One region of the Paenibacillus campi genome, then DNA from elsewhere that is predicted to be linked to it. Evidence: riboswitches for the same ligand, from Rfam matches in the RefSeq annotation. Region 1 holds a riboswitch; the other holds the start of a gene.
The links. A riboswitch is a leader RNA that binds a small molecule or an ion and turns the genes downstream of it on or off. The one in region 1 is predicted to bind glycine.
Positions count from the first base shown of each region.

Region 2: another riboswitch for glycine. It lies ahead of gcvT (glycine cleavage system aminomethyltransferase GcvT); the one in region 1 lies ahead of sdaAB (L-serine ammonia-lyase, iron-sulfur-dependent subunit beta).

Region 1 is NZ_JAXSQZ010000002.1:257,840-265,586, reverse strand. Features, by position in the region: gene U1I11_RS06495 (ring-cleaving dioxygenase) at 1-47, shown strand, start outside; gene sdaAA (L-serine ammonia-lyase, iron-sulfur-dependent, subunit alpha) at 566-1,459, opposite strand; gene sdaAB (L-serine ammonia-lyase, iron-sulfur-dependent subunit beta) at 1,475-2,140, opposite strand; glycine riboswitch at 2,344-2,455, opposite strand; gene U1I11_RS06480 (sensor histidine kinase) at 2,586-5,393, opposite strand; gene U1I11_RS06475 (response regulator transcription factor) at 5,938-6,639, shown strand; gene U1I11_RS06470 (DMT family transporter) at 6,719-7,723, shown strand.
Region 2 is NZ_JAXSQZ010000002.1:97,646-105,392, forward strand. Features, by position in the region: gene gcvPB (aminomethyl-transferring glycine dehydrogenase subunit GcvPB) at 1-704, opposite strand, end outside; gene gcvPA (aminomethyl-transferring glycine dehydrogenase subunit GcvPA) at 770-2,125, opposite strand; gene gcvT (glycine cleavage system aminomethyltransferase GcvT) at 2,264-3,379, opposite strand; glycine riboswitch at 3,787-3,883, opposite strand; gene gcvH (glycine cleavage system protein GcvH) at 4,094-4,486, shown strand; gene U1I11_RS05820 (SDR family oxidoreductase) at 5,262-6,125, shown strand; gene U1I11_RS05825 (DUF2569 family protein) at 6,393-6,932, shown strand; gene U1I11_RS05830 (GNAT family N-acetyltransferase) at 7,039-7,551, shown strand.

The sequences.
Region 1 (7,747 bases):
GTACCGATATCGAAGCCAAGCTTCGTCCGCTCGTGCTGAACGATTAATCGCCTCGCTTGGAAAGACAGCTCTACTGCGCAGACCAAGTTGAATTTTAAATTTGATGTGGACTAAATTCTTTATAAATAAGCGCTTGAGCTAGATTCAAAACTCAGATTAATTTCAGTCAATGGACTAAGCATATATAAACGCCCTATGCCAGCTCATACACCTATTGCTAAAATAGGCTTGAGACACGATCTGCATCATTCATAGCCATCAAGCGAATCAGCATGAGCGCAACCAAGTTGTTCATAAATGCGAGACGATCACACGAACCGCCATAACTGCATCTGTTATTGATGTACACGCTACAATGCATACGAAAAAGGGGCTGTCCATAGACAGTCCCTTTTTCGCGCGTTTATGTTCTAATTAGCACGTATATGCCTTAATACACAGACCACTTTCAATATATTAATTACGGCTATACATAAGATCATGCAGCGGATTCAAAGCCACTATTGAAAGCAGTCAAGGTGCTAGCTACTCCTTGTAGTCGTCACGTACACATTAGCAAGCGCTATCACTGACCTGCTTTTTCCCGACGCCGGCGCAGCTCCTCTGTAATTTTACGTCCGGTCGGTGTTTGTGCCAGACCGCCGCGTGCTGTTTCACGATGTTCGCTCGGCATCGAGCGCCCCACCTGTAGCATCACATCGACTACTTCGTCGGATGGAATGGCACTGCGTACGCCTGCCAACGCCATATCTGCCGCTGCCAACGCATTGACTGCGCCAAGCCCATTGCGCACGATACACGGAATTTCCACCAAACCGGCAACCGGATCACAGATCAGACCGAGCGTATTTTTCAAAGCAAGCCCGACAGCATGCATCGCTTGCTGTGGTGTACCGTCACGCAGCTCCACTACCGCGCCTGCCGCCATTCCGATCGCAGAGCCAACTTCCGCCTGACAACCGCCTTCCGCTCCCGAAATGGACGAATTGTTGGCGATCACATAACCGATCGCGCCGGCTGCAAATAAACCGAGCACCATCTGCTCATCGCTCCAGCCAAAACGCTCCTGTGTGCTCACAAACACACCCGGAATGATACCGCATGAGCCTGCGGTAGGTGTAGCGATAATGCGCCCCATCGACGCGTTCACCTCGGACACTGCCAGCGCATACGACATCGCACGTGTCGAATGACTGCCTGCCGCTGTCTCACCGCCGTTCAGATAATCATACACACGCCGGGCATCGCCGCCAGTCAAGCCGCTACGCGATACCGTATCTTCGTGAATGCCGCGCTGCACCGCTTCTTTCATCACTTCATAATAAGCTGCCATCTGTCCGATGACATCTGCGCGTGCAACACCGGTTTCTTTTACCTGCTCCACAATCATCAGCTCGGCAATCGTGCATTGCCTTTCCTCACACAACTGTACGATCTCGTTTAATGTACGAAATTGCATCGATTTCCCTCCCTTCTAATCCAAATTAATGACCATCGCACACGTTACATGTGGCAATGCTTCAATTTGCTTTAATACCGATGGTGATGGTGCGCCGTCTAACTCGATCAATGTCATCGCTTCACCGCTGCGCGATTTACGATCAACGTCCATAAAGCCGATATTTAGCTCCCCTTCGCTAAGTGTGCGTGTAATGTCCGCTAGCACGCCTTTGCTGTCCATATGTTCCACAACAAGGGTCGGATACTGCCCCGATCCTTTTACATCAAACCCGTTCAGTTCATGAATTTCAATATTGCCACCACCGATCGAAGCGCCGGCAAGTTCGGCTTGCTGTTCGCCGCATTTCAGACGCAAGCGCACAAAGTTAGGATGCGGATAATTACCTGATCCTTTATCAAATTGAATCGTCATCCCCAGTTCATCGGCAAGCTCTGCCGCTTCTGGCAAACGCGGATCATCGGTTCCGTAATCAAGCAATCCGCCAACAAGCGCCAGATCGGTACCATGTCCCCAGTACGTTTCGGCAAACGAACCGTACAATATAATGTCCGCATGCTCCGGCATTTTACCAAGCAACTGCCGCGCCGCTCTGCCGAGTCGTGCCGCCCCTGCCGTATGTGAACTGGATGGGCCAACCATCGATGGACCGATAATATTAAATACATTTTTAAAACGCATACGCTTCCCCTTTTCCGCTGCTGCATCATATGAGCAGATACTGCTGTTCCGTCCTCCGGCAATTGCGATCCGCATGCACGCGCCAAAAAAGGACAGAATACAGCCTGCATGGCCTGTATGCTCTGTCCTCGTTACCTGAGAGTTTGGACAAGAATGAATCCCGTCATACCCCTTGGGTGGCTGTTATGCTCTCTCCAGAGTTGCGTCCCAAAGCGGTTCCTAGTACCTGAGAGATTAACCGACGGTTTGGCGACCGGCAGCTTGCTCCTTCGGTGGCGGATTACATTCATCCGCAAACTCTCCCGCTCTGTTCATTCGCCGCTTATAATGTGCGGGAGCATTGCCGGTTCCCGCACATATTTACAATTACTTCTAGCTTAATGCAGCCGCCAAATGCTGTCAATCATCCGCTGCAAATCGCTCATTATCCGCTTGTAAACAGGCGCTACAAAGGAATCGTATCATGCGCTTGCGGTGCAGCGGGATCGTCTGCTTTTGGCAACTGAATCGTAAACGTTGACCCTTTGCCAATCTCGGATACAAAGGTCAGCTTACCATGATGCGCTGTAATAATTTGCTGTGCAATGTACAGACCGAGACCTGTACCGCCAATCCGCCTTGCCTCCGCTGCACCTGAACGGAAAAACTTCTGGAAAATGCGTGGCTGATCCTGCTCTGAAATGCCGATCCCATAATCTTCGATCTCAATCATCACTTGTCCCTGCCGCTCCACTAGACGAATATCGACCGGTACGGTGGAAGGAGAATATTTGAGCGCATTGCCGATTAAGTTGCTAACTACTTGAATCATTCGATTATGATCACCTGTAATGTAAATTTCATGCTCTGGCACCGACAGTCGCAAGCGATCACGCTGCTGAATTTCCCATTGAAAACAGATGACTTGCAGCAGTTCAACAAGCTGAATACGTCCCATCATATAATCAACACGCCCGGCATCGATACGCTGACTGTCCAGAAAATCATCGAGCAGGCGTGACAGACGGCTGCCTTCAAACTGAATCGTATTCATAAACTCACGCCTTTTGTCCGCCGGAATATCCTCATACATCGATAACATCTCAATATAGCCCATAATGGCGGACAACGGTGTACGTAGCTCATGTGATACGACAGCGATCAATTCATTTTGCAACTGCTTCATCCTGCGTTCTTCTGTACAATCGCGGAAAGTCAGCAGAAACCCTTGACTTTCATGGCTGTTCATATCCGCCAGCGATGTCATATGCACCGATAACAAAGAACCATTTTTGCTCACAACGATACTGCCTTGCTCCCACTGCTCTACACCGGCAACATGACGCTGTAACCGCTCATACAATGACGTAGCATCCGTCTCTAATTTGGCTTGTATTTGCTTCAGCAACTCGGATACTGAACGCCCGGTATAATCGTCCACTTGGAACAGCACTTGCATCGTTGCATTCATAAACACGGTATTGCCATTCGTGTCCCCGATCACAATGCCTTCCTGCACCGTTTGCAGCACATTGCCAGTAATCCGCTTTTGCTCCTCTACCGCAACCTGTTCTTCCATCAAGCGATCGGTGAGCTGTTTCACCTGGCGTTCATGTTCGCTGTACTTTTCCTGTGCCTGCTCCTGCTCGGTCAGATCGTGCACGAAAAACGTATGCATCGCTCTACCTTCGTTTAATATCTCACTGCGCGTTAGCTCCACGCGAAATGTGCTGCCATCGACACGAGTCGCCAGCACAGTGTTGCTTTGCCTGTTTGATGATGTTTTGTTCATTTGAATCAGTTGCGATAATGGCAATCCATAGGCGTCTTGGCTGTCGCATTGAAACATCCGCTCTGCTGCCGGATTCATTTCGGTAATGCGCAGCTGACTATCTGTCGAAATAATGCCGTCGACCGCCAGTCGTAAAATGGCGTTTTTCTGTGCCCGACTTTCTGCCAGATCAAATGTACGTTCAACGACGCGAATTTCCAAACGCTCTTTATCGTGTTTGATCTGGACAAATTGCTGTTCCAGCGTATCGATCATACTTTGGAAATTGCGCATGAGCTGCCGGATTTCCATAATGTAACTTTTGGGCAACCGTATACGCTCTGTACCGCCTAGACGACCAGACACATAGCTCGATGCCTCAACTAGTTGTTGCAGCGGCTTAGCAAGCGTTCGTGCAATCAATTGCGCAATAATAGCGGCAATACAAACGATGATTAACATGCGCGCCATCGTTTCCAAATAAAAATCATACATCGGATATAAATAATACGAAAACGGCAGCGTCAAAATAAGCTTATTGCCGTTATTTAACGACTTGTGCAAAACGAAGCTGGAATCTTCCCAACGCTGCAACAAATATTCGCTTACAATCGGGTATTGCTCATACACCTGTATGTTATCATAATGAAGCAGTAAAGTTTGCTTATATGCTTTGCCATCGCCTACAAAACGTGAAACTTGATCAGCCGGCAACGTCGATTCCACGACTCGATTATTTTGACCGAGCAAAATCGAATCCACGGAAAAATCCTGCTTGTACTCTTTCATCAGTTCGTAAATATGGGGGTCATCACTGCGTAGCTCTTGCAAATGATCGATATACATACGCGCTGAACGTTCCAGATTGGTCGATCCCCAGAGCATCATATCACGAAATTGTTGCTTGCCATTCACAAACAAAATCAAAATCGAGCTGACCATAATAAGCGCAAGCAAATATTTAAAAATAACGGTACGCATCGAAATCGAATAGACTGGATATTTGCCAATCGGTATGCGCTTAAGAAAAAAACCAACCACTGTAGACGCAATCAATGCGTTTACGATACCATTAAGCAAACGATTGATCAGCAGTATCCACAGTAACTTCGGATTGATCGTTCCGGAATAGAGCAACGCATCTATACTATACAAAATCGGGAGCGCAATCGTAATCCAGAACCAAATATCGAGCTTCAGTAGCAAACTATCGCGGAAATAGCGAAATCCGAGCGCGATAAACAAAATCTCAAAGCTGTGCAATGTGAACGCTTGAACATAAGATTGATACTGAATCGTCGGTAAATTGATCAGCAACATAGCAGGCACAGCAAAAGCAACGCCATATAAGCGCAAAATAATCAGGAGCGCAGCACTGCCAAATATGAACATAAGCGCAAATGACAGCTGCAATATGAACATATTGAGCACGATCCCTGCGATCGTTAGTATAAGCGTACCTATCCACGGTGACTTGAACAGATGAAGTAATTTGTATTTCATAACGAACGGCCCTTTCCTTCACGGACAGCGTAGCGATTCCCGACACGATCCGGCATTCATAACATATTTAATCCGCTTTACTGCGCTTTTTCAACGACTGCGACGATCGGTTATCGTAAAGTTAAAAATATTCCATATCCCCCATATCGCCTATCAATGGTACAATATAGGCGTATTTACTAACTGGCAGGTGTATAGATTCGCAATCACTAAGGAATTAAGATAATCGATAATTTTATTATACCTGCAAATACATGATCCGAGAATCATCAGCAGCTTTCTTTAGGGACATTCGAACCATTTACCAGTCTGATGTACATATGCATAAACAGACGATCACGGTTTGCGCAGCCTGTCTGCATCCACGCCGCCGCAAACGCAAGCCTATCCTCTCGCGTTGCATGTGAGCCTGTCGCACTTTGACACCCCAAGATTCGTATCCCGGGCAAAAAAAGATTACTTGACACAGTAATTGCATATCGCAACGTCAGATGATGACGTTTAACCGATAAAGCCCCAATTTTCAAACAGGAGAGTGAGAGCGATGCCTACCAAAGTATTATTAATCGAAGATGAAAAAAGCCTGGCTGATATGATCGCCTTTTTCCTGAAAGAGGAAGGTTACGATACAAAGTTAATTCACGATTCCGTCGAGGCGCTGGCACTGCTGAGCGAATACAGCCCTGACATTATCGTGACCGATCTGATGCTGCCCGATCTGAGCGGCAGTGAGCTTGTGCGCGAGATTCGCAAGCAATCCACCGTGCCTGTACTTATGATATCGGCAAATACGATGTTAAATGAACGGCTCAAAGCGCTTGATAACGGTGCCGACGATTTCCTTTGCAAGCCATTCAGTTTAAAAGAATTGGATGCACGTATTAAGGCGTTGCTGCGACGCAGTGAGCTGCATCGGATGAACGGTTATAGCCTATCTACAAGTACGACGCAAAATCGCATCTCGGTAAATGATTATCGTCACAGTTTATTTGTAGACGATCAGGAAGTCGAAGTGACCCAGATCGAATTTGCGATTATGAAAGAATTGCATAATGCGCCGGGCAAAGTGTTTACCCGTAACGAGCTAATGGATCGCATTAAAGGTGGCGATCGCGCTTATCTGGATCGTACGATCGATGTACACATCTCCAATTTGCGCAAAAAAATTGAGCGTGACCCGAAAAATCCAGAGCATATTTTAACCGTATGGGGAACCGGCTACAAATACGTACAGATCGCTGAATAAGCGAGCTGTATCCTTCCAGGGTGATCACTTTGATCACCCTCCTATTTTGATTAGCCATGCGGCATAGGAGAGCAAACGAATGAAACCAACCATCCATACCCGCGAGCACTGGATTCCATTGGAAGTGCTCTATGTGATCGGCATTATTGCGATCTCTTTTTCATCGATTTTTATTCGCTGGTCAGATGCTAACGTATCTGTTATCGCGATGTACCGTCTATATTTTACCGATCTGTTGCTGCTGCCGTTGGCATTGCGGCATTATCGTGCTCTGTTCAACATTCCACCGCGCGTCTGGCTGCTGCTCGGATTGTCTGGGCTAATGTTGGCGCTGCATTTTCTGTTCTGGATGGGTTCATTGCGTCTGACGACTGTAGCCAGCTCGACCGTCATTTTGACATTGGAACCGATTATGGTCGTGATCGGCTCGTATTTTCTGTTCAAAACACGTACGAACCGTTATATGATTATCGGCATGGCGCTCGCAGTCATCGGTTCGCTCGCTATCGGCTGGGGCGATTTCACCGTATCTGGCACCGCGTTTCAGGGCGATATGCTATCGTTTTTCGGTACGATTGCCGTTGCTGTGCATATGCTAATCAGCAAGCAAGTGCGCACACATATGGAGGCGCTTGTCTACAATTTCTGGGTGTTTTTTATAGCGGCGACGGTGCTCGCTTTGTACAATATTGCGCATGGTATTCCATTCACCGGCTATGAGGCACGCGATTGGGGCGTATTCTGGTTGCTCGCTCTCGTACCGACGTTGTTTGGGCATTATTTGTTCAACTGGTTGCTTAAATATATGAATGCAGGCGCTGTATCGATGGCGGTGTTAGGTGAACCGGTATTTTCATCCCTGCTCGCTTTTTGGCTGCTTGGCGAAGCGCTCACCGGCGTACAGCTTGGTGCGGGTACGTTAATTTTGATCGGTGTCTGGATTTTTATCCGGTTTGGCAATGAGAAGGAAGATACACTCGTACCGCCGGATATTATGGCACAGGAGCATGAAGTGCCTTATACGTCCGCTCCTACTGCTACTTCGTCTCATGTACAGACGAGGACGGAAAATGGGCATAAATAGGGGAAGCTTTGACAATGTACTATC
Region 2 (7,747 bases), 160 kb from region 1:
TGTACAACTTGAGCGATTTCGCTAATTTGTTCTTCAAACAAACCGAGTGTGTTCGGGTTGGTCAGCATCAGTGCGGCGGTGTCGGAGCCGACAGCAGCGCGCAATGCGTCCAGATCAACCAGACCGCGCTCATTCGATGGAATCGTAACCGTTTGGAACCCGGCTACGGTTGCGCTCGCTGGGTTCGTGCCATGCGAGGAATCCGGTACGATAACTTTGGTGCGATGTTCGCCGCGTTTTTCATGATAGGCGCGAATCATCATCAGTCCAGTCCATTCGCCATGTGCACCAGCGGCTGGTTGTAATGTGACGGCATCCATGCCAGTCAATACAGCAAGATCGTTTTGCAGCGTATGCAGCAGTTCCAATGCGCCTTGAATGCTTTGCTCCGGCTGATACGGGTGAATTTTGGCAAATCCGGCGTAGCGTGCTACGTCTTCGTTGACCTTTGGATTGTATTTCATCGTACATGAGCCGAGCGGATAAAAGCCATTATCTACGCCAAAGTTCAGGCGGGACAGTTCGGTATAATGGCGGATCACATCGACTTCATACACTTCCGGCAGAGCAGCGGCTTCGCTGCGCAGCATATGCTCTGGAATAAGGCTGCTCAGTTCCAGCGCCGGCACATCACATTCCGGTAAGGAATAGCCGATCCGTCCAGGTTGGCTTAATTCAAAGATCAATGCTTTTTCTTTTGCAATCACGGCTTGTTGGGCAAAATTTGTATCGACAGCTTGCGATTCGCTTGCGGTTAATGTTTCGTTTGTCATAGCGATGCCTCCAGTTCGATTGCCAGTTGATCGATTTCGGTTTTGGTGCGTTTTTCGGTGACGGCGAACAACAGATGACCGGACAATTCCGGATACGACAGACCGAGATCATAACCGCCGATGATGCCTTTTGCTAGCAGCTTACTGTTGATCGTAGCGGCAGCAGTGCCTTCCGGCAACCGAATGACAAATTCATTGAAAAATGGTGCAGCAAATGCGAGCGTGCAGCCTGTTACCGCTGCAAGTGTTTGCGCAGCATAATGCGCTTTTTGCACATTCAAGCCGGCAACGTCGACCATGCCTTGTTTGCCCATTACAGACAAATATACAGAAGCACATAGCGCGAGCAGCGCCTGGTTAGAGCAAATGTTGGACGTCGCTTTATCGCGCCGAATATGTTGTTCGCGTGTTTGCAATGTGAGTACAAAGCCGCGTTTGCCATTACGATCGGTTGTCTGACCGACGATTCGACCAGGCATCCGGCGCATTTGCGCTTGTGATACGGCGAAAAACCCGCATGTTGGCCCGCCGAGCGACATCGAAATGCCGAGCGGTTGTGCATCACCGACAACGATATCGGCACCAAGCTTGCCAGGCGCTTCCAGCAGACCGAGCGAGATCGGATTCGTACTGACGACGAGCAATGCGCCATGCTGGTGAGCAAGCTCGGCAGCGGCGCGAATGCCTTCTATACCGCCAAAGAAGTTTGGAGACTGTACGAGCACTGCCGCTGTATCGTGATCGAGCACGTCGGCAAGGGCGCTAATATCGGTTATACCGTCCCCATAGGCAACTTCAACGACTTCCAAATTCAGACCGCGCGCATAGCTTTGTACAACCGCACGGGATTCCGGGTGAATGGTGGAGAAGGCGACGATTTTGCTGCGGCGGGTAGCGGCGGCAGCGAGCGAAGCGGCTTCCGCCAGTGCGGTTGCACCGTCGTACATACTTGCATTGGCAACCGCCATACCGGTCAGCTCACAAATGTACGATTGGAATTCAAAAATCGCTTGCAGTTCACCTTGGCTAATTTCCGGTTGATACGGTGTATAAGCGGTATAAAATTCGGAGCGGGAGATGACATGATTGATAACGGAAGGCACATGATGATCGTAAATGCCTGCACCGAGAAAACTTGTATAGCGATCGGTATCGGCATTGCGTCCAGCAAGTGTGGACAGATGGCGTGTTAGTGCATATTCATCCAGCATGCCGGACATCGGCAATGTACCTTCATAACGGACGGAGGCGGGAATATCTTTGAACAGTTCCTCGACAGAAGATGCGCCGATCACAGCCAACATATCGGCTTCATTTTGCGCGGTCATCGGAATATAGCGATGGGATTTCATACATGATGCTCCTTTCGGCATTAAACGCCGGAATATAATGAATCGAATCGTTCACATCTATACGTGTCTACTCATACTAGAACCATTCCACCACAGATCAACGAATAGATCATAAGCGATCAAATAAGCGGAAAAGCTTTATGATTTGACCGGTTGACGTTTGTAAAATGGAGCTTTGACCACTTCAGCTTTTAACTGCTTGCCGCGAATTTCCACTTCCAATGGTGTGCCGAGTTCAGCGCTGCTCGCTTCGATTAATGCCAATCCGAGATTGCGTTTTAGCGTAGGTGACTGTGTACCGGTTGTTACTTCACCGATTTGCCGTCCGTCGCGGTAAACTGGATAGTGAGAGCGCGGAATGCCGCGATCGAGCAGCTCAATTCCGACCAGCTTGCGTGGTACGCCATTTTGTTTCTGTTCAGCGAGCACGTCGCGTCCGATAAAGTCACCTTTATCCAGTTTGACGAAAAAGCCCAGCCCCGCTTCCAACGGTGTAATATCCGCCGACAGCTCCTGACCGTACAGTGGCAACTTCGCTTCAAAGCGCAACGTATCACGAGCGCCTAACCCGCAAGCGAGCAAACCGTCCGCTTCACCTGCCGCCAATAAACCGCTCCAAATGTCACCAGCTTGAGCTGCCGGACAGTAGATTTCAAAACCGTCTTCACCGGTATAACCGGTACGCGAAATAATCACTTTAGCACCAAACAGCTCGATATCCGTCACAAATGTAAAGCTTGCCAGCGCAGACAATGTTTCAATTCCGGCTGCCTTAGTCATAATCGTGACAGCGAGTGGACCTTGCAGCGCGATTAATGCGGTTTGTTCCGAAATATTATGCAACTGCACATCGCTCGGCAAATGCTGTTGGAGCCAGTCGATATCTTTATCGATATTGGACGCATTTAGCACGAGCATATACTGATGCTCATGAATCCGGTATACAAGCAGATCATCGACCACACCGCCGGTCGGATAACACATCAATGTGTACTGTGCCTGTCCGTCTTGCAGGCGGGTGACATCGTTAGTCAGCATCTGTTGCAGAAAGGCTTCAGTGCCAGCGCCGCTAAACATCACTTCGCCCATATGGGACACATCGAACAAGCCGGCGCGTTCGCGTACAGCTTCATGTTCTTTTTGGATGCCGTAAAACTGTACCGGCAGCTCCCAGCCGCCAAAATCGATACAGCGCGGATTACCTGTCTTAGCGTAGAGCGGGTATAACGGTGTTCTTTTCAGCTCGGTTGTCATTTAGGCTCACCTCAAAGTCATAGTATAGAGAAAACATTAAAACCGCATTGTATGCTTCGTTTATAAGTTGAAGCATACAGCTATGAACCGGTAAAGCGATCTCTGATCTGCATGGCTGTTGTATATGCAATTGACTGTCTTGATGTATCGGTTGTAGCGCGTTTAGCTCCCCTGTTGCCGTTATAGCACACAAGTAAAGCACACAAAAAAACAGGGAGACAGAGAAACAAACGGGTAGATGACCCGCCAATTTCTTTGTCTCCCTGTCCTTGATACCTGAGAGTTACCTTGCTACCTGTTGTACAGGGCTGATGTAGTCGACTACAATCGTTCGACAGTTCTAAGCAAGTTTCCCCTTTGGTGATCCGCAACGTGTGTTGCCATACGCCGGATGCTCTCCAGAGCCGCGTCCGGTACAGGTCCCTTTTGCCTGAGAGATTCACCGTTCCCGGCTTACTCCTTCGGCGCTGCCATCGAGTGGTCAGTCTCTCCCTGTACGTTCATCCGCTTCCATATGATGTTATGTATTTCCGAACATTCAAACTAGTAAAGCTTAAAAATGTATGTTTATTATATTAATACTTGATTGAGTAAACGATGTCAAGCCTCTTGACAGCGCAAACTCGCTTACTATACTCTTGTGGCATTAGGACACCAACATGACAGGTGTGGCATTAAGACACCAACATGACAAGAATCGGAGGAGCATAAACGATGAGCGAGATTAAGGATCAATTGCTGTACAGTACAGAACATGAGTGGGTGGAGCGTATTGGTGACGATACGATACGGATCGGCATTACTGACTTTGCCCAGCATCAACTGGGGGATATCGTATTTGTGGAGCTGCCTGAAGATGGACGGACAGTAGGCGAGAATGAAGTGGTAGGTACGATTGAATCGGTCAAAACGGTATCCGATCTGTTTTGCCCGGTAGCCGGAACAGTCAGCAAACTGAATCCTGATCTCGAAACCGAGCCGGAATTGGTCAACTCCGATCCTTACGGACGCGGCTGGATGATCGAACTGAAAGTAGATGGTGATCTGGACGCAGCGCTGTCCGGACTGCTGGATGCAGCGGCATATGCGGAGCATGCACAGGATTAAGTTGTGCGCCTCAACGATCGATCGAACTGCAATCATCGCTCCGAACTGGACACATCGATTTGAACACAGTAAAAAGGGTATTCGTTAATTGTCATAAAATACTTAAAAACGTAATGTGAAACTTTTGCTTTCAGATACCCGGACGCGCTTGCGTGCGGGTATTTGTATGTGGATAGGCGATTGATAAACGAACAACGATGGAGCGTTATGTTTGATACGATTGCCATACGTCTTTTATAAATTTGACTGTACTAAACAACGACCGATAACGGTAACATGTTATGCAAGCAGTAACGCCATTTGCAATACGAACTTCTAGTTCCAGTATAACATAGGCTTCGGCGCGTAGGTATGATACAAATACATACTAGGCGGTGTCTTCAAACGATGCTACGTATCATTTTATTGTTCGTAAAGGTCGGAAATAAGACCCTGTACAGCGCAGTCTGACGCAAATTACCCGTATCGAACGATCTGTAAAGTAGTTTGAAGACACGCCCTAGTACGGTATTGCTGTTTCCTTATCGATGATAAAGCTATTCGTGCGTTAATCCGGTAGTATGCGTTTATAGTTCTAATAAAGTTGTAGGGAAGCATCCGCTTTGAGTTTCGAAATATAGCCATATGATTGCATAACCAAAATTAAAATTTAACATGATCCAAGTACCAGAAAGTTCGCTGTGATTTTATAAAGCGATTTATACGATCTACTCGTCCTAGCTGTCCTAGCTATATCGACGCATTCTGATCTACTCATCACGAGAGGAGCTATATGATGAACAACAAACGCATATTAATTACAGGTGCCAATTCAGGCATGGGACTCGCTTCCAGCATTGCGCTCGCTAAGCAAGGGCATGAAGTCATTATGGCATGCCGCAATGAGGAGCGTGGACAACAGGCATTACAACAGGCGCGTGAGCAAAGCGGGTCGGATCGGCTGACGCTAATGCAATGTGATCTCGGTTCACTGAGCCATATTCGTCGTTTTGCAGAGCGATTTTACGCGCAATATGATCGGTTGGATGTGTTGCTAAATAATGCGGGTGTCGTCAATTTAAAACGTAAACAAACGCAGGACGGTTTTGAGATGTCGCTCGGTGTTAATCATTTGGGGCACTTTTTGTTGACCCGTCTGCTGCTTGATGCGGTGCGGCAATCACCGTCCGGGCGGATTGTGACGGTTAGCTCCGGAGCGTATAAGATCGGCAAAATTCACTGGGATGATCCGCATTTGCATCACGGTTATACGGTCATCAAGGCGTATGCTCAGTCCAAGCTGGCGAATTTGTATTTTAATCAAATTTTGGCGGAGCAACTGCAAGGTTCCAATGTGACTGCTAACTGTTTACATCCGGGCGCGGTCGCCACGAGCATCGGTGTCGATCGCGATACCGGCTTTGGCAAACGATTGCTGGCTGCGCTGGCGCATACGCCTTTTTTCCAGACGCCTGAGCAAGGTGCAGAAACGGCGGTATTTCTCGCTACCGATCCAGCGGTTGAAGGGCAGTCCGGGCAGTATTATTATCGTAAAAAAGTGCATGCTGTACAGTCACGTGCGCTAAATCGTGAAGAAGCGCTGCGCTTGTGGGAATGGAGCGAGCAGCAGACGGGGATCGAATCATCGCTTCATGTATAAAGGCGTTGAAGCAAGCAGCAGCGATAATGACGGCGGTAAACGACAGCTTTTGCATGATTGAAATAGGATTCTGGCAATGGCTGTGATAGACTGGAGAAAGCGGGCAACTACAGGCATACGGCGTCGCATCGATCGTTTTCATCGTTGGGAAGACCGTGTTTATGCTGTAGTTCATAAGCGCGAGGAAAGCAAAAATAGACTGCTTTCCTTAAACGGTTGCCCATTGATCGTCAACCGATTTAGAAACAGAAAGGAACGGAAACAACAATGAACAATAATTATCCGCCAAATCCGAATGGACAGGGACAGCCACCATTTGGTCCACCACAACCTCCACAAGGTCGTCCACCGCTCGTTGGACTTGGAGGCTGGCTGATCGTATTTCAGGTGTATATGTACTGGAGCTTGCTGATCGCATTGATTGCGATTCCAACCTACATATTTATGATGTTTCTGGTTGCTAATCCGAATATTTTCCCGCCGGAACTTAGCGGGGAGATCGATAAAGTGCTGGCGTTATACAACGGCAGTCTGCGCGCGCTGTCCGTCTATGAGATGATCGTGGCAGTTGTACAGATTGTATTGCTGGTCATCTTGCTTGTACTGCTGTACACACGTAAGCGTTCGTTTCCACGTATGGCAAGAATGTATTTGCTGATCAATTTGGCGTTTACGGTCATCTCCTTTTTTGTCGTACCGCCAACGTCTGCGATGGTGTCCGGCATGATCATTTCGGCAATATTGACGCTGCTGTGGAATTTATATTTTTCGCGCTCGGTACGGATCAAAAATACATTCGTTCGCTAAGCGATAGGCTTGCCTATTATGGACAAGTACCGAAAGAGCATAGACGGTTAGCAGCTTACCCATTACAATAAATAGAAAATGTAACGACGTAGTGGAGGCAAACAATATGCATAAAACGCAAAATGATGAAATTCAAATCGCTCGTCAGCAAGATTTAGACGAAATTGTTAGCATTTACAATTCCTCCATCCCAGGCAGACTTGCGACTGCGGATACGGAGCCAGTAACGGTCGAAAGCCGCCAGGTTTGGTTTGATGAGCATGATCCTGCACGCCGCCCGTTATGGGTATTATGGCAAGAGGAGCGGATTGCTGGCTGGGCAAGCTTACAAACATTTTACGGTCGTCCGGCATATAACGGCACAGTCGAGCTAAGCGTATATGTACATCCTGATTTCCAAGGCAAAGGCATCGGCAGCAAGCTGGTAAGTTATGCGATTGAGCAGGCACCGGCACTCCATATTCATACATTGCTCGGCTTCGTATTTGCACATAATGATCCTAGCCGTACATTGCTGAGTAAGTTCGGTTTTGAACAATGGGGGCATTTGCCGCGTGTTGCCGTGCTGGATGGCGTCGAGCGCCATCTGGCGATTTTGGGCAAACGGATTGGTGAATAGACCAAGCGAGTATTTTGACCGCGCTAAAAATGAAGTTTCATGTCATACAATACAGCGAAGTTTAGTTTGTGAGATAAGTCTATTTGCATAAGACGGAATCGACTACACATTACGTTCAAGCTGGTCAAAGTCGTACACAATGTCTTCCAACCGTCATCATTATTATGTTAGCGGTCAAAAGGGTCGCGTTTAAAAC